3 regions of the Solibacillus sp. FSL K6-1126 genome follow, and region 2 is predicted to be linked to each of the others. Evidence: riboswitches for the same ligand, from Rfam matches in the RefSeq annotation. Region 2 holds a riboswitch; each other region holds the start of a gene.

Region 1 (6,003 bases), 1.7 Mb from region 2:
GAACTAAAAATCGAATTCCCTGAAATCGATACTAAAGTAGATGCTGAGCGTTTAGCTAAAGTAAATGAAGATTTACTTGTCTTTGCAGATGGTTTTGAGCCGCAAAACAAGTTAGGTAAAATTTTAGCAAAACGTCGTGATGCGTTTACTGAAGGTAAAATTGACTGGGGTCATGCTGAAACATTAGCATATGCAACAATTACGCAAGATGGCACACCGGTTCGTTTCACTGGTCAGGATGCACAGCGTGGTACGTTCTCTCAACGTCACTTAGTATTACATGATAAAAATAACGGTGCTGAATTTACACCATTACATCATATTGAAGGTGCAAAGGCTTCATTCACAGTTTACAACTCACCACTTACAGAAGCAGGTGTAGTAGGTTTTGAATATGGTTACAATTTAGAAAACCAAAATGTACTAACTGTATGGGAAGCACAATTCGGTGACTTTGCAAACATGGCGCAAGTAATGTTTGATAACTTCATCTCAAGTGCCCGCGCTAAATGGGGTCAAAAATCTGGATTCGTACTTCTTTTACCACATGGTTATGAAGGTCAAGGTCCAGAGCACTCATCAAGCCGTATGGAACGATTCCTGCAATTATCTGCAGAAAATAACTGGTTCGTAGCAAACTGTTCAAATGCAGGCAACTACTACCACTTATTACGCCGTCAAGCTGCTTTATTAGGTACAGAAGGTGTACGTCCATTAGTAGTGGTTTCTCCAAAATCACTTTTACGTCATCCACTTGCTGCAGCTACTGCTGAACAACTTGCAAATGGTCGCTTCCAGGAAGTGATCGAGCAAGAAGGTTTAGGCAAAAATACAGAAGCGGTTGAAAAAGTAGTACTTGGTACAGGTAAAGTAATGATCGATTTAGCAGAACGTGTGAAAGATGGCGAAGGGCTTGATCACTTACACATTATTCGTGTGGAACAAATTTACCCATTCCCTGCACAACAAGTGAAAGATATTATCGCTCGCTTCCCGAATGTTAAAGAAATCGTTTGGGTACAAGAAGAACCAAAAAACCAAGGTTCATGGACATATGTTCTTGAAACATTATATGATATCGCTGAAGGCAAAAAAGTACGCTATGTAGGACGTCCTGCAATGAGCTCTACTTCTGAAGGCGATGGCGATTCACATAAAGCAGCACAAGCTAAATTAGTGAACGAAGCACTTGAAAAGTAATAAATGATTTGTTTAAAAAGAGCTGCTTCTATTTAAAATAGAAGTGGCTTGCTATACAATGAATGTGTAGCGTAATTAAAGGAGGATATGAACGTGGCTGAAATTAAAGTCCCTGAATTAGCAGAATCAATTACTGAAGGAACAATTGCCCAATGGGTGAAAAAAGTTGGAGATCGCGTAGAAAAAGGCGAATTCATCGTTGAGTTAGAAACTGATAAAGTTAATGCTGAAATTATCTCTGAAGAAGCAGGCGTTTTAAAACAAATTTTAGCTGAAGAAGGCGATACTGTGTTAGTTGGACAAGTAATCGCAGTAGTTGAAGCAGGCGAAGGCGCAGCACCAGCACCAGCTGCAAAAGAAGAAGCTCCAGCAGCAACTCCAGCAAAAGAAGAAGCTCCTAAAGCAGCAGCACCAGCACCAGTTGCAGTTGAAGAAACTTCAGGTGAGCGTGTAATCGCTTCACCAGCAGCACGTAAATTAGCTCGTGAAAAAGGCATCGACTTAGCAGCAATTTCACCAGTTGATCCACAAGGTCGTGTACGTGTACAAGACGTTGCAGCACATGGTACAGCTCCAGCGGCTCCAGCAGCAGCTCCAGCTCCAGCAGCAGGCAATGGTCCAATGATCTTTACACCAGCAGCTGATACAGACCGTGTAACAGTTGAAAAAATGAGCCGTCGTCGTCAAACAATTGCAAAACGTTTATTAGAAGTTAAACAATCAACTGCAATGTTAACTACTTTCAACGAAATTGATATGACGAACATTATGGCATTACGTAAGCGTAAACAAGATGAGTTCGTGAAAGCTAACGATATTAAATTAGGCTTCATGTCATTCTTCACAAAAGCTGTAGTAGCAGCATTAAAGAAATATCCATATGTAAATGCACAAATTAACGGTGATGAAATTCACTTAAACAACTTCTTCGATATCGGTATTGCTGTATCAACAGAAGAAGGTTTAGTAGTACCAGTAGTTCGTGATGCAAATGCGAAAAACTTTGCTGAAATCGAGAAAAACATTGCGGAATTAGCTGGTAAAGCACGCGACAAAAAATTAGGCTTAAACGACATGGCTGGCGGATCATTCACAATCACTAACGGTGGTGTATTCGGTTCATTAATGTCAACACCGATCATGAACGGTACTCAAGCTGGTATTTTAGGTATGCACTCAATCGTAAACCGTCCAGTAGCTGTTAATGGTGAAGTTCAAATTCGTCCAATGATGTATGTAGCACTATCTTATGACCACCGTATCATTGATGGTAAAGATTCTGTTGGCTTCTTAAAAACAGTTAAAGAAATGATCGAAAACCCAGAAGATTTATTATTAAATTCTTAATAGTATCTTCTATGCTAATGCGCAGTATGTTATATATTGCGCATTAGCTTTTTTTTACAGCTAACTTTCAGAAAAATGATTGTTGACGGAAATGTCGCAATAATGTAATATAAACATATCAATTTCATATCAAAACCTCACTTTCTCGTGAGGTAGAGGCGCGATACTTAACAGTTTTATATGGAGCCATGAGCTGGCTGTGAAATATAAGAGAAGGAAATATCGCCGAAGTGTTGTAAATGCTCAATTTTACAATGCTGGGTCTGCAGTGAACAATTGCAGAACTGTCTCAATCATCTATATCCCTGATGGTTGAGTTGTGCTATCTCAAAATGGGAACTGTAGAGGATTCGGGCTAATTATAATTTAAACGACCTAAAGTTCTTCTTTTAGGTCGTTTTTTGTATACGTGAACCCCGAAATTTAACAAAAAAGGAGAGATTTTCTATGAAAAAAAGACTATTAATTTTATTGACTGCCATGACAATGCTATTGTTAGCAGCGTGTGGTTCAAGCGATGAAGGTACTACAAGCGGTTCTGATTCAGACAAGAAAGTTATTAAAATTGGTATGGAAGCAGCGTATGCCCCTTTTAACTGGTCACAAAAAGATGATGCAAATGGTGGAGTTCAAATTGCAAGTTCAAAGGAATTTGCAGCAGGCTATGATGTGGAAATTGCGAAAAAAATTGCAGAAGGTCTGGACATGGAATTACAAATTGTTAAAACAGACTGGGATGGCTTAATTCCATCATTACAATCAGGTGCCATTGATCTGGTAATTGCAGGTATGTCACCAATGCCTGAACGTAAGGAAGTAATTGATTTCACAGAGAACTATTACACAAGTGACTATGTCATTGTTGTAAAAGAAGACGGTCCATATGCAAATGCAACTTCGTTACCTGACTTTGCAGGTGCAAAAATTACAGGTCAGCAATCTACAACACATTATGATGTAATCGACCAAATCGAAGGTGTTCAAAAACAAGTAGCGGCAACTGATTTTGGTGCAATGCGAGTGCAATTACAGTCAGGTGCGATTGATGGATATGTTTCAGAACGTCCAGAAGGTATCTCTGCTGAAATGGCACTGAATAATATTAAATACATCGTACCTGAGCCAAACTTCGAAGCAGACGAAGCGTCAACAGCTGTAGCAGTAGGTTTGAAAAAGGGATCAGATTTACGTGAACAAATTAACAAAGTTTTAGCTGAAATTTCGGAAGAAGAGCGTCAACAACTAATGGAAGACGCAATTGCAAATCAACCAGCAGCACAATAATCGTGTCGCATTAACAGTTTTGATGAGGTTGTCTTGCCGGCAAACGGAAGACAACCTTTTTCTATTAAAATTATGGTTTCATACATAAATAGTAGAAACAAAGAAAGAAATGGAGGACAAGGCGATGGCATTTTTAGAATCATCATGGAACTTGTTTACGAACAACTGGGATTTATTCGTACGTGGTGCTTGGACTGCACTTCTATTGGCAATTATCGGGACAATTTGCGGAACTCTGATTGGATTTTTTATCGGGATTATGCATACGATTCCACATCGTAAAAAGAATGTAAAATCAATAGTTTTAAAAGTACTTAATTTCATATTAACGTCTTATGTGGAAATTTTCAGGGGAACGCCAATGATGGTTCAAGCGATGGTGGTGTTTTATGGCCTCGTATACTTAGGCATTGATATTGACCGCTTTTTAGCAGCTTCTGTTGTTATTAGTTTAAATACGGGAGCATATATGGCTGAATATGTACGTGGAGGTATTGTTTCGATTGATAAAGGGCAATTTGAGGCAGCACAGGCGATTGGCATGAATCACCTGCAAACAATGATTCATATTGTCCTGCCGCAAGTCGCACGAAATATTTTACCTGCAACAGGGAATCAGTTCGTAATGAACATTAAAGACTCTTCAGTATTAAGTGTTATTTCGGTTGTGGAACTATTCTTTACGGCAAACTCGATTGCAGGCAGTAACTATAAATATATCGAAGCGTTCTTTATCGCAACGATTTTGTACTTTATTATGACATTTACTGTAACTCGTTTCTTACTATTATTCGAGAAGAAGATGGACGGACCTTCTTCATATAAAGTGGAGCTTATTACCGGCAACAAGTTAGAAAAGGATGGTGAATAAAGTGACAGTTGTAATAGATATTAACCATTTAAATAAAAAATTCGGCGATCATGAAGTATTGAAAGATGTGAATTTCCAGGTAAACAAAGGAGAAGTCGTAACTTTGATCGGTTCTTCTGGTTCTGGGAAATCAACACTGTTACGCTGCATTAATCTACTCGAAACACCAACAGCAGGAGAAATTATCTATAACGGGGAAAATATTTTAAATGACGGTCATCAAATTGAAAAGTACCGTACACATTTAGGGATGGTATTTCAGCAGTTCAATTTATTCAATAATTTGGATGTACTAAATAACTGTATTGTTGGCCAAATGAAAGTGTTGAAGCGTTCAAAAGAGGAAGCAGAACAAAATGCGATGAAATATTTGGAGCTTGTCGGTATGAGTGCCTATAAAAATGCGAAACCGAAACATTTATCCGGTGGACAGAAACAACGTGTCGCAATCGCCCGTGCATTAGCGATGGATCCCGATGTAATGCTGTTTGATGAACCGACATCAGCGCTTGACCCTGAAATGGTAGGGGAAGTATTAAAGGTAATGCGCCACCTGGCAGACCAAGGAAATACAATGCTGATCGTTACACATGAAATGGAGTTTGCCAAGGAAGTATCTGACCGCATTGTCTTCATGGATAAAGGGGTTATCGTAGAGGAAGGCCCTCCGGAACAGTTGCTTGTAAATCCGAAACATGACCGGACTAAAGAATTTTTAAAACGAACATTAAGGTAATAGCAAAAAGCTCGCAGTCAAATGCGAGCTTATTTTCGTGAGTTCCATTCGCTTATTAAAATAAATACAATTGCAAAAGCAATTACAATTGCGAAAAACCACATTGGAATACTACCAAATGCCATAAATTCCACCTCTGTTTGAAAGTTTAACATGGAATAGTAGTTCTATCAAATACCGGAAACAGCGATAAATTAAATCAATTTTTAATGTGTTCGGCGCCTATGTATTTATATAACAAACAAGAAAAGTTGATTTTTACTACAACGCGCTTTCCACTGGCAGGAAAATCATATAAAATAGGAGAGTATCGATATTAGTTAAAAAAAGTGAGGGAACAACATGCTACATTTAAAATGGAAAGATGCACCGACAATTCGCACAGTAAAGTGTGTACATACAGACGCATCAAAATATTTAGTATCAAACGTATTAACAGTAGGTAAAGAATATGAAGTGAAAAACGAAACAGAAGAATTCATTTTTGTAATCGACAACACGGGTGAAGTTGGCGGATTTTACAAAGACTACTTCGCTTAAAAATAAAAAAGGAGTGAGAAAAGTC
Region 2 (6,003 bases):
ACATTAGTGCAGTTTGGAAACAGTAGTGGAAAAGCTGGTGTAATATCAACAAGCGATGTGCACAATAGCTGCCGAAACATAAAAGGTTTCAGCTTAGGTACAACTCGTAAAGAAGCTCCTGCTCGACTCGCTCCTGTTGTTGAACGGATTATTCCATTGTTCGAAGGTGGAGAATTAAGCGTTCCAATTGCGCGAGTCTTTGATTTGGAGGAAGTTCAGGAGGCGCATCGCCTAATCGAAAGTAGAAAGCATCAAGGTAAGATTTTAATTCGCCTTATAAAAGATAAACATTATGAACAATTTTAGTCATATATGAAAAATACATGTTTTAACCGGTTGTTGTATTGTTGAGATTCCCTATCGAAGGCGCCAAAATGGGATTAGAAGGGGATGAAACAATGGCAACAACGACTACAGTATTGCATGAACGAATAGAATTCCTAACTTTATATAAAAAAGAAACAAAGCAGTCAGAAGAGTGGCTGAAAGAACGGAAGAAAGAGGCGCATCTTCCTGATTTCACTTTAACGACAGATGAGCTTACGCACGGTGCACGGGTTGCATGGCGCAACAGCAATAAATGTATCGGACGCCTGTTTTGGAATAGCTTAAATGTGTTTGATCAGCGCCATTTATTAAATGAGGTCGAAATTTATGAAGCGCTTCTACACCATATCGATTTTGCGACAAACAACGGAAAAATCAGACCTGCCATTACACTGTTTGACCCGAAACGTGTACGGGTGTGGAACCACCAGCTCATTCGCTATGCTGGCTATGAAACAGATGATGGGATTGTTGGAGATTCGGACTCGATTGAGTTTACGAAAATATGTGAAAATCTCGGTTGGCAAGGTGCACGTTCAAACTATGATGTTTTACCGCTTGTCATTCAAGTAGATAACCGGGAGCCAATGTTTTTTGAAATTCCTGAAAAGCATGTGCTGGAAGTAGCAATTACCCATCCGGATTATGATTTTTCAAAGTTAAATATGAAATGGTATGCAGTACCGATTATTTCGAGTATGCGTTTTAATATTGCGGGCGTTGATTTTCAGGCAGCGCCGTTTAACGGGTGGTATATGGGGACGGAAATCGGGGCGCGCAATTTGGCGGATACGTACCGCTATAATTTCCTGCCGAAAGTGGCGGAAGCAATGGGACTGGATACTGAAGTGAATGCGTCGCTTTGGAAGGACCGTGCACTCGTAGAACTGAATGTTGCGGTGCTGCATTCGTTTAAAAAAGCGGGCGTAAGTATTGTTGATCATCATACCGCTGCCCAGCAGTTTCAGCTGTTTCAAAAGCAGGAACATGCAAGCGGCCGGGAAGTAACAGGGAACTGGGTATGGCTTGTCCCGCCATTATCTCCTGCAACGACCGACCTGTATCATGAACCGATTGCCAACACGATTAAAAAACCAAACTACCTATACCAGCAGCAGCCATATTAAAAATAGGTGTGCAGAAAGCGAAAGCCTCTGCACACCTATTTCTTACCTTTTATTTAACATAATTTGAATCAATTCATCTCGATCGATTAAATAAACGTCATTGATGTCGGCAAGTTTTTCGGCCTGGCGTGTAAAATGACTGTTTGTGACAACCCATGCCTCTGTTGCTTCATACATTTTTACCGCACCGATAATTTCCTGTACCGCTTTTACACCGACAGTACCGGAATAGCGTTTTGCCTGGACTGCAATAATATCTTTTCCGTCCTTTAAAATAAGGTCGGCACCGTAGTCACCGCTCGTAGCGGTATAGCTCACTTTAAATCCGCGGCGCTTAAATAATTCGCCTAAAAATCTCTCAAAATCTTCACCGGTCATTTTATCGACTTCGCGAATGCCGGACTTCCGCAATTTCCTCGTCTTCAGCGATTTCAGCCAAATTTTAAACGCGATATATAGAACGAAATAAGCGACAATTCCCATACCGATGCCTTCAGATGTTTTCGTTACATAAAAACCAGCTGTACCAGCCGATGCGATGAAAAATAGCGGGATTACTGGCAGGCGTTTTTTATTCCGTCTTCTCTTTTTACGCAATAGTTCTGTACTCCTTTTATTTACTACGGTTATTATATCATAAAAGGGTACATACGTTTGGTTATATTGTACGATTGTCTGAGCTCATAAAGGAAGCCAAAAACAATAGAACAGAAATGAGAATGAACAGCACAATCGGGATTGTCCAGCTGTCCGTCAAATCATGTGCAAAGCCGAACAAAACTGGCCCGATTGCGGCAACAAAATAACCGATTGATTGTGCGAAGCCGGAAAGTTCAGCTGCATCATAGGCTGTCTTTGTGCGCAATGAAAACAGCATCAGTACTAAACCAAACGAAGCCCCTCCTGCAAAGCCTAATAAAATCATCCATACGACAGCAAGACTTGTCCATTCCATTAAGACACCAGTAAAACCGACTAAGTAACAAATCGTAAAGAAAATGACGATTGGACGTTGAGAAGCGATTTTCCCTGCAAGAATCGGAATAATAAATGTCATCGGAATTTGTGCAAACTGCATAACGGATACCATCCACCCGGCCGCTGTAGCATCAAGGCCCTGGCTAATGAAGATTTCCGGCAACCATGCAGACGAGCAGTAAAATATGAACGACTGGAATCCCATTGCTCCAGCGACTGCCCAGGCAAGCGGTGACCTCCACATTTGCGTTTTCTTAGTCTGCGATGTCGGCATATTTAATGCAATTTTTTCCTGGCGCAAAATCGGCAGCCAGATTAGTAATGTAAGAATCCCTAAAATAATTGTAATACCTGCTGCGATTTGCCATCCTGCGTTTGCCGCTATAGGATAACTGAAGCCTGCAGCAATTCCGGAAGAAATGTTCATTGAAACGGAATAAATCCCTGTTAATAATCCGATATGTAATGGGAATTTCCATTTGAAATAGCTAGGGATAAGAACATTCCCGAATGCAATTGCGACCCCGATTAATATTGTTCCTATAACGAGTAAAGACGTTGCCCCTAGCGAACGCAGTAAAATCCCTGCACAAAGTAAAATGACGGAATAAAATAATGTCCATTCAATCCCAAACTTACGGGCAATGCGTGGTGCAAATGGTGATACAACCGCAAAGGCAATTAAAGGAATGGTCGTTAAAAAGCCTGCAAGAAAGTTCGATATCCCAAGCCCTTCACGTATAAATGAAATAATCGGGCCGATCAATGTAATCGGTGTACGTAATGTGGTCGCAAATAAAAATACGGCTACCATAAAATAGATGAGCGGTCGGTTGGATAGTATTTTTTTGCTATTTTGATTTACTTGTTGTGTGTCCATTTTCGATTCTCCTTTTGTATGTTGATATATGTTAGAGTAGTGTGAATACTCATAAAAAACAGAATAAAGGTGAAGCCATTGCTATCAAAAAAATGTTATGTTAGACTTTTAATCATTGATTCAATTAAATTAAATAAAACATTACCTCATGTAAATTATGAGGTAGAGGTCGCAATCATTAAGACTAGTATAGCTGAGATTAGGAAGAATCGGTGAAGCTTTATGAAAGGAATGGTTGCCGAAGTGTTATTTTTCTTCTTGAAAATAATGCTGGGGCTGTTTCCGATAAGGAACAGAACTGTCACATGTGTGAGCATGTGTTGAGCTATCTTTCAAGTTTGATGAGGTGTAACTATAACCATCACAAAAACTTGTGGTGGTTTTTCTTTTACACTTCACCAACAAAACAAAAAGGGAGTTTTATATTCATGAGTGAGATTAAAATAGATCAGCTCGGTAATAATAACGGGTTGAAAAAAAGTTTAAAAAGTCGCCATGTAACGATGATTTCGCTTGGCGGAACGATCGGTACAGGTTTATTCTTAGCATCAGGTGGTGCGATTGCACAGGCGGGTCCTGGTGGGGCATTGCTCGCATATGCGCTGATCGGCGTTATGGTGTATTTCCTAATGACATCATTAGGGGAAATGGCTGCCTATATGCCAACATCCGGTTCGTTTAGTACGTATGCAACAAAATTTGTTGATCCGGCTTTAGGCTTTGCGCTTGGCTGGAACTATTGGTACAACTGGGCGATTACAATTGCAGCAGAAATTGCGGCCGTTTCGTTAATTATGAAATACTGGTTCCCGGACAGTTCTTCAATGTTATGGACCATTTTATTTATCGTAGTTGTTTTATCATTTAACTTAGCGTCTGTAAAAGCTTTCGGTGAAGCGGAATACTGGTTTGCGATGATTAAAGTTGCAACGGTAATTGTCTTCATCATTGTCAGCTTCTTAATGATTTTCGGAATTTTAGGCGGGAACGATCCGGTCGGCTTTACGAATTTCTTCAAAGATGATGCACCGTTTAATGGCGGTTTCCTTGCACTGTTCGGTATTTTCCTTGCAGCCGGTTTCTCATTCCAAGGTACGGAAATGCTTGGGGTAACGGCAGGGGAAACAGATGATCCAGGCAAAAACATTCCAAAAGCAGTTCGTTCAGTATTCTGGCGTATTCTGTTGTTTTACATTTTCGCAATCGGTGCAATCGGATTACTGATCCCGTATACGGATTCACGTCTTTTATCTGAAGATATTGCGACAAGTCCATTTACATTAGTATTTGAAAACCTAGGTGTGGCGTTTGCGGCATCTGTTATGAATGCCATTATCTTAACGGCTATGTTATCTGCAGGGAACTCAGGATTATATGCAGCTAGTCGTATGCTTTATCAGTTAGCGGTAGATGGAAAAGCACCGAAACTTTTCATGAAAGTAACATCGCGTGGTATTCCAATGTATGCACTTTTAGCTACATTAGCAGTCGGTTCGTTAGCATTCCTGGCATCCTTTTTCGGTGACGGTGTTGTCTACATTTGGCTGTTGAATGCGTCCGGTATGTCCGGGTTCATCGCTTGGCTCGGTATTGCCATCAGTCATTATCGCTTCCGCCGTGCATATGTCGCACAAGGACATTCATTGAGGGATTTACCGTATGTATCCAAATTCTTCCCATTCGGACCGCTATTCGCGTTTGCCCTATGTATGATTGTCGTGCTAGGTCAAAACTATATGGCATTTACGGGTGGAACAATTGACTGGTACGGTGTCGTCGTTTCATATATCGGCTTACCATTGTTTGCCGCTTTATGGTTTGGCTACAAATTTAAACATAAAACGAAAATCGTTCCTTTACAGGACTGCGACTTATCAAATAAATAATTAATTTCTGAAACGCAATGTGAGCTTATAGGCTTTCATTGCGTTTTTTGTTGTATTGAGGATTATTTGTCTTCAAGTGAGGAATATATAGGGGAAAGTGAGGATTAAGTGAGAGTGATTGAGTATTATGCTAGACTGATTGAGGACAACCAGTATATAACTGAGGATTAAATTTCCCGAGTACGATTGCTGCAACAGTGGTATTATAAAAGAAATAAAAAAATGAGTAACGCTGAAGAATAAGGAAGTGAAAACATGCCTATTTCAAAAGGTTTCTATAAAAAAGTCTATCCTTGGTTAACAGGGGAAGATGATAAAAAGGTGATGTATCGACCGTTTCTCACAAAAGGGAACCCGTACAAATCACGTATTTTCCTAGTAAGCTCGCATGCGGTGCCGCTATTTAAAGTGGAAGACCGTAGTGAGCAGACTTTTGCAGATTCATTAGTGAACAGAGATCTTTTCCAGGATCTATATTTAAGTGAAATTAAAGGGGCACCCCGTGAATTTAAAGGTTCATTGCAGTTTGAAAATTGGCTGGAAAACAATCATCACGAATCGCTCATTTATACGTCGCTGAATACATATCAGCTGGAATCAGCCGATGAAGCGAAAGTAGCGAAAAAAGAGGATACCGCTAATTTTGAGCGGGGAAATCTCATTTTTAAAGAAGTAATGGATGAGTTTCAGCCGGAAATTATTATTTTGCAAGGGACTGCCGCATACGAGCAATTTAAAGCGCGGTATGCTGACCGTTTAGTCATTTATAATGAAGATGTAACAAAAGTGCAATTACTCGAACAGA
Region 3 (6,003 bases), 2.6 Mb from region 2:
ACATGTTCAAACTAAGGGTATATGTCTTCAAATAACTAATAAAAAATGCTAATAAAAATTTATTAAGCATCAGAAAACAACAGTTAAAATCCGGTGCCTTTATATTCCCAAGCATTTTACTACTGTTTAATTGGGAAAACATGCTATACTACAACCATATGTTATTTAAGGAGGCTATTTAATATGGCAATTGTACACGCGACAGATCAAACATTTCCACAAGAAATTTCAAACGGCACAGTTTTAGTAGACTTTTGGGCTACTTGGTGCGGACCATGTAAAATGATCGCTCCAGTTCTTGAAGAATTAGATACAGAAATCGGTAACGATGTTAAAATCGTAAAAGTGGACGTAGATAACAACCAAGGTACTGCTGCTGATTACCAAATCATGTCAATCCCATCATTATTATTATTCGTAGATGGTGAATTAAAAGCAAAAACTGCTGGCTTCATGCCAAAAGAAGCGTTAATCGATTTCATTAACGACAACAAATAATTCAACCATTGGCCATTCAAACGCCAAGGCGCAATTGATATGTCAAAAAGCCGTATGCCGTATAAGGTGTACGGCTTTTTTCTAATACTCCAATCAGTTAAAATAAAGAAAGGACATATTAAACAGGTGAGAAGATGAATGCAATCATTAAAGCAAAACTAGAAATATTACCGAACGAATCAGGTTGCTATATTATGAAAGACCGTCAAGGCACAATTATATACGTCGGTAAGGCCAAAGTATTGAAAAATCGAGTGCGTTCTTACTTTACGGGAAGCCATGACGGCAAAACAGCGAGACTAGTAAGTGAGATTGAAGACTTCGAGTATATTGTGACTTCAAGCGATTTGGAAGCCCTTATTCTGGAACTGAATCTAATTAAGCTGCATGACCCGAAATATAATGTGAAATTAACGGATGATAAAACGTATCCCTATATAAAAATTACGAACGAACGATACCCGCGTATTATTACGACAAGAAAAGTGAAGAAGGATAAAGCAAAATATTTCGGACCGTATCCGAATGCCTATGCAGCAAACGAAACGCGAAAATTACTGGACCGTTTGTATCCACTTCGTAAATGTACACATCTGCCTAATCAAGTATGCTTGTACTATCATTTAGGGCAATGTTTGGCACCGTGTGTAAAGGACATTGAAAAACAAGTGTATGACGAAATGATCGATGAGATTTCAAAGTTTTTAAACGGAGGAGTCGAAGAAATACAGCAAGATCTTCAGCAAAAAATGATCGATGCTGCCGAAAATCTTGAGTTTGAGCGTGCGAAGGAATTCCGTGATTTGATCGCCCATATCGATCAAATTATGGAAAAGCAAAAAATTGTAACAGATGATTTGAGCAACCGAGATGTATTTGGCTATGCAGTAGAAAAAGGCTGGATGTGTGTCCAGGTATTTTTTGTGCGTCAAGGCAAACTCATTGAGCGCGATGTATCGATTTTCCCGATTTATAATGAGCCGGAAGAGGAATTTTTAACATTTGTCGGCCGTTTTTACGAACAGCCGCATCATTTATTACCAAAAGAAATCTTTGTTCCGAAATCGATTGACGTAACGATTTTACAAAAGCTGTTGGATGTTAAAGTAGTGACACCGAAGCGCGGTTCAAAAAAAGAGCTTGTTGATCTAGCGATGAAAAATGCAGAAATCGCCATTCACGAGAAGTTCCAGTTAATTGAACGTCAAGAGGAACGGACAGTAGGGGCTTGTGAAGCACTTGCCGAAGCGATGCAAATTCCATTGCCGTTAAGAATTGAAGCATTTGATAATAGTCATATGCATGGAGCTGATCCGGTTTCAGCAATGGTTGTTTTTATAGACGGGAAGCCTGCGAAAAAGGAATACCGGAAATATAAAACAAGAGAAGCGGCTAAACATGATGACTATGGTGCGATGCAGGAAGTTATTCGACGCCGCTATACACGTGTATTGCGGGAAAATCTGCCATTGCCTGATCTCATTCTCATAGACGGAGGAAAAGGGCAAATGGAAGTTGCACGAGAAGTAATTGAAGACGAACTGGGGTTAGTCATTCCAATAGCGGGGCTGGCAAAAGACGAAAAGCACAATACGTCCCAGCTTTTATTTGGTACGCCGCCGGAAGTTGTTCCGTTAAAGCGTACGAGTGACGGTTTTTATTTATTGCAGCGCATTCAAGATGAGGTACACAGATTTGCGATCACATTTTTACGTCAGCAGCATCAGACAAATGCGATTACTTCGGTTCTTGATGGAATTGAAGGAGTAGGTCCGAAGCGAAAGCAGCAACTTATGAAACATTTTGGGTCCGTAAAAAAAATTCGCGAGGCAAGCGAGCTGCAACTGCAGGAGTCCGGTGTTCCGGCAAAATTGGCGGAAGTTATTTATCGCCATTTTCATGAAGCACCATTGAATAAAGAATAGTGTTATGCTAATATTTAAGACAATTCAATATTTACTAAGATAGAGGTGCAGTATTCAATAGTACATTGCTTGAGGAGGAACAATTCCATTGACAGCAATCGAAAGGGGGTCCTGCCGAAGTGAAGTGCGTATTGTTCGCGTAGTTTGCTGGTTTTGCATTTAAGAGATGTAAAACTGTCAGAGCTTTTTGTTCTGGAGGGCTATCCTGAAAAACTTATAACTATTTATTTGTATTGACGGCGGCTTTCCATGAACATGGAAAGCCGTTTTTTGTTTTCGGTTTTATTCAAGGAGGGGAAAAAATGGAGACAGTTGTAGTAAAGTTTGGTGGTCCGGCACTGACTACGCCGGAAAAAATAGTACAGGTAGCTAAAAAAGTGATAAAAGAGCAAGGACGTGGCATAAACTTAGTCGTTGTCGTTTCTTCAATGCCCGCTTTACGACGAGAATTCCGACAATATGCTGCCGAAATTACCGATGAGCCGTCGAAACGGGAAATGGATGCGCTTGTCGCATCTGCAACACAAATGACAAGTGCAATGCTGGCGATGGCAATTCAGGAGCATGGTGGTAAAGCGGTGTCGCTTGCTGGCTGGCAAACAGGCATTCAAACAAATCAAAAACATGGCAATGCACGGATTGATCATGTAGATAGTAAACGGATTGAGGAATATTTAGCATTAGGAGAAATCGTCGTAGTAGCTGGTTTTCAAGGAGTTACGGGGACAGAGAATATTTCAACATTCGGCAAAGGGGGTTCTGAAACTTCAGCGGTTGCATTGGCGGTTGCTCTTGAAGCAGAGCGTGTCGAGATTTTTTCATCGGTTGAAGGGATTTTCACGGCAGACCCAGAAATTGTTAAAGAATCCAGGAAACTTCCGGAAGTTTCTTATGATGAGATGTTGGAATTTGCAAATTTAGGAGCTAAAATTTTGCACCCACGTGCGGTTGAACTTGCCAAGAAATATAATATACCGCTCATTGTACGCTCTTTCGTACAAGACGTGGAAGGCACTTTTATTAAAGGGGATGTAGACATGGAGAAAAACTTACTTGTACGCGGGGTAGCCTACGAATCGGATATAATTCGTTTGACGATAGGCTATGATTCTTATGAAACCGCGTCATTGGCAGAAGTGTTTAGTGTTTTAGCAGAAAATGATATCAATGTGGATATTATTGTGCAAGCAGTCATTGATGGCGTGAAGCCGACCATTTCCTTTACAATTTCGAAAGATGAGTTTGCGGAAGCTTTACGGGTATTGGAAACTAGTAAACTGTCGCTTGGCTTTAGTTTTGCGGATTTTGAAGTAGGTTTAGCGAAAGTATCTATTATCGGTTCTGCCATGGCATCCAATCCGGGGGTGGCCGCACGCATGTTTGCACGGTTGGGTCGCGAACATATTCCTGTAAAAATGGTCAGTACTTCAGAAATTAAAGTGTCTGTCGTTATCCCACAGGATGAGATGGTTCGTGCTGCGAATGTGTTGCATGAGGAGTTCAATTTGGCGATGAAAGAAGTAACCGCTTCTTAAAGTAATAGCTGGAAATGAGCTGTAATGGCTTATTTCCAGCTTTTTTATTGAGTAAATTTGCTGCTTCAGCAATTATTGATTATGATAAGGTGAAGGCTAAATCTTCTCTTTTAAATCCCATTTTAACGTAAATTTTACGACATGTTTGTCATTATCTTTTTCTTCATAGCATTCCGTCAAATAGCCAAGCTGCTTTTGTTTTTGTTCTGCTAAAAAGCCAGCTTCAAGACGGAAGCAACGTTGTACAATATTGAGTGGCAGTTCTTCTGTCGTCAAAAGTATGTAATGAAGTTCATCCTTCGTTTCTTTTTCCAGAACTAACTGGCCCCATCCAGCTTCCATAAAAAATGAAGGCAGTTCATCCATAGAAAACAATGGGAACTTTCTTGCAATTTCTTTACCTGCCCAATATAAAACATCTTCTTCATGCTTACCTAAAATAGAAGGAAGAAGATGGTCACGAATGATTTCGTACCCAAAAGTTGGAATCGTTTTCATTTTGTACCCTTCCATATAAAAAACCTCTTTCATAAATTTTCTTATAATTTTCATTCTTTCATGAAAAAATGAGTTATAAGCAGAAAAAACAGTTCTCAAAACAGCGTAAAACCGTCTTTAAAATGATTATAAAATATCCCGCGTTGCCTTGACGCTAGTATCTGTTGAGAGTACAATGGACATGTCATAATATTGTACCATGATGAAATGCGCAGTCAACATCACAACTTTTACAAATTTGAGACGTTGCGCATGTGTATTTCAAGTACTAAGGGGGGTAACAGTTTTGTCGAAAGATCGTGAATTTTTATGGCGCCGCTTACACTCGTTATTAGGTGTAGTTCCTGTCGGGTTGTTCTTGGTGTTCCACTTATTTCTGAACTTCACTGCAGTTGGCGGTGAAGAAACTTACAATAACGCAACAGGTGTTATGGAATTACTTCCACACTCGTTGTTGTTAGCGATGGAATGGATCATTATCTATATTCCATTAATGTTCCACGGATTCTATGGAGTGTATATTGCATTTACTGCAACTTACAATACTGGACGATTCAGCACATTCCGTAACTGGATGTTTGCATTGCAACGTTTCACAGGTATTTTCCTTGTAATCTTCATTGCGTGGCATATTTTCCAAACACGTATCCAAAAAGCATTCGGTGCTGAAGTTGAATTTAATATGATGGTTGAAATCGTTGACAATCCATTAATGTTAGTATTCTACATCTTAGGTATCGTTTCAGCAGCATTCCACTTAGCGAACGGTTTATGGTCGTTCTTAGTAAGCTGGGGTATTACGCAATCAAACAAATCTCAACGAATCGCAACTTATGTTACGTTGTTAATTTTCGTAGTATTAGCAATCGTTGGTGTTGCAGCTATCTTAGCATTCGTCTAATCACTTAACTTGTTCACTACTACATAGTTAAGATCCTAGATGGAATGAAATATGAGTAAAAGTTTTTAGCAATTAATGAGGAGTGAGAAATAATCATGGCAAAAAGTAAAGTTATCGTCGTTGGTGGCGGTCTTGCTGGCTTAATGGCTACGATTAAAGCAGCTGAAGTTGGTACTGAAGTTGAATTATTCTCGTTGGTTCCAGTTAAACGTTCACACTCTGTATGTGCACAAGGCGGAATTAACGGAGCAGTTAATACAAAAGGTGAAGGGGATTCTCCATGGATCCACCTTGATGATACAGTTTATGGTGGCGACTTCTTAGCGAACCAACCACCAGTTAAAGGTATGTGTGATGCAGCACCTGGTATTATCCACTTAATGGACCGTATGGGTGTAATGTTCAACCGTACTCCAGAAGGTTTACTTGACTTCCGTCGTTTCGGCGGTACGTTAATGCACCGTACAGCATTCTCTGGTGCGACAACTGGTCAACAATTATTATATGCCCTAGACGAGCAAGTTCGTGCACACGAAGTAGCTGGTTTAGTTACGAAATATGAGCACTGGGAATTCCTTGGTGCGGTGCTTGATGACGAAGGCGTTTGCCGCGGTATCGTAGCACAAGATTTACGTTCTGAAGAAAT

What was found. Region 2 has a riboswitch for lysine ahead of MHH44_RS01970 (amino acid permease). Riboswitches for the same ligand answer to the same signal wherever they lie in the genome.
Region 1: another riboswitch for lysine. It lies ahead of MHH44_RS10505 (transporter substrate-binding domain-containing protein); the one in region 2 lies ahead of MHH44_RS01970 (amino acid permease).
Region 3: another riboswitch for lysine. It lies ahead of MHH44_RS14675 (aspartate kinase); the one in region 2 lies ahead of MHH44_RS01970 (amino acid permease).

Annotation. Positions count from the first base shown of each region.
Region 1 is NZ_JBBOPD010000001.1:2,143,713-2,149,715, reverse strand. Features, by position in the region: gene MHH44_RS10515 (2-oxoglutarate dehydrogenase E1 component) at 1-1,200, shown strand, start outside; gene odhB (2-oxoglutarate dehydrogenase complex dihydrolipoyllysine-residue succinyltransferase) at 1,294-2,547, shown strand; lysine riboswitch at 2,693-2,880, shown strand; gene MHH44_RS10505 (transporter substrate-binding domain-containing protein) at 2,995-3,831, shown strand; gene MHH44_RS10500 (amino acid ABC transporter permease) at 3,956-4,702, shown strand; gene MHH44_RS10495 (amino acid ABC transporter ATP-binding protein) at 4,704-5,438, shown strand; gene MHH44_RS10490 (DUF6501 family protein) at 5,781-5,978, shown strand.
Region 2 is NZ_JBBOPD010000001.1:397,389-403,391, forward strand. Features, by position in the region: gene MHH44_RS01950 (quinone oxidoreductase family protein) at 1-306, shown strand, start outside; gene MHH44_RS01955 (nitric oxide synthase oxygenase) at 399-1,454, shown strand; gene MHH44_RS01960 (restriction endonuclease) at 1,497-2,051, opposite strand; gene MHH44_RS01965 (CynX/NimT family MFS transporter) at 2,113-3,312, opposite strand; lysine riboswitch at 3,468-3,648, shown strand; gene MHH44_RS01970 (amino acid permease) at 3,741-5,198, shown strand; gene MHH44_RS01975 (RNA 2'-phosphotransferase) at 5,454-6,003, shown strand, end outside.
Region 3 is NZ_JBBOPD010000001.1:2,949,117-2,955,119, reverse strand. Features, by position in the region: gene trxA (thioredoxin) at 184-498, shown strand; gene uvrC (excinuclease ABC subunit UvrC) at 633-2,423, shown strand; lysine riboswitch at 2,456-2,634, shown strand; gene MHH44_RS14675 (aspartate kinase) at 2,726-3,958, shown strand; gene MHH44_RS14670 (YslB family protein) at 4,055-4,471, opposite strand; gene MHH44_RS14665 (succinate dehydrogenase cytochrome b558 subunit) at 4,743-5,357, shown strand; gene sdhA (succinate dehydrogenase flavoprotein subunit) at 5,453-6,003, shown strand, end outside.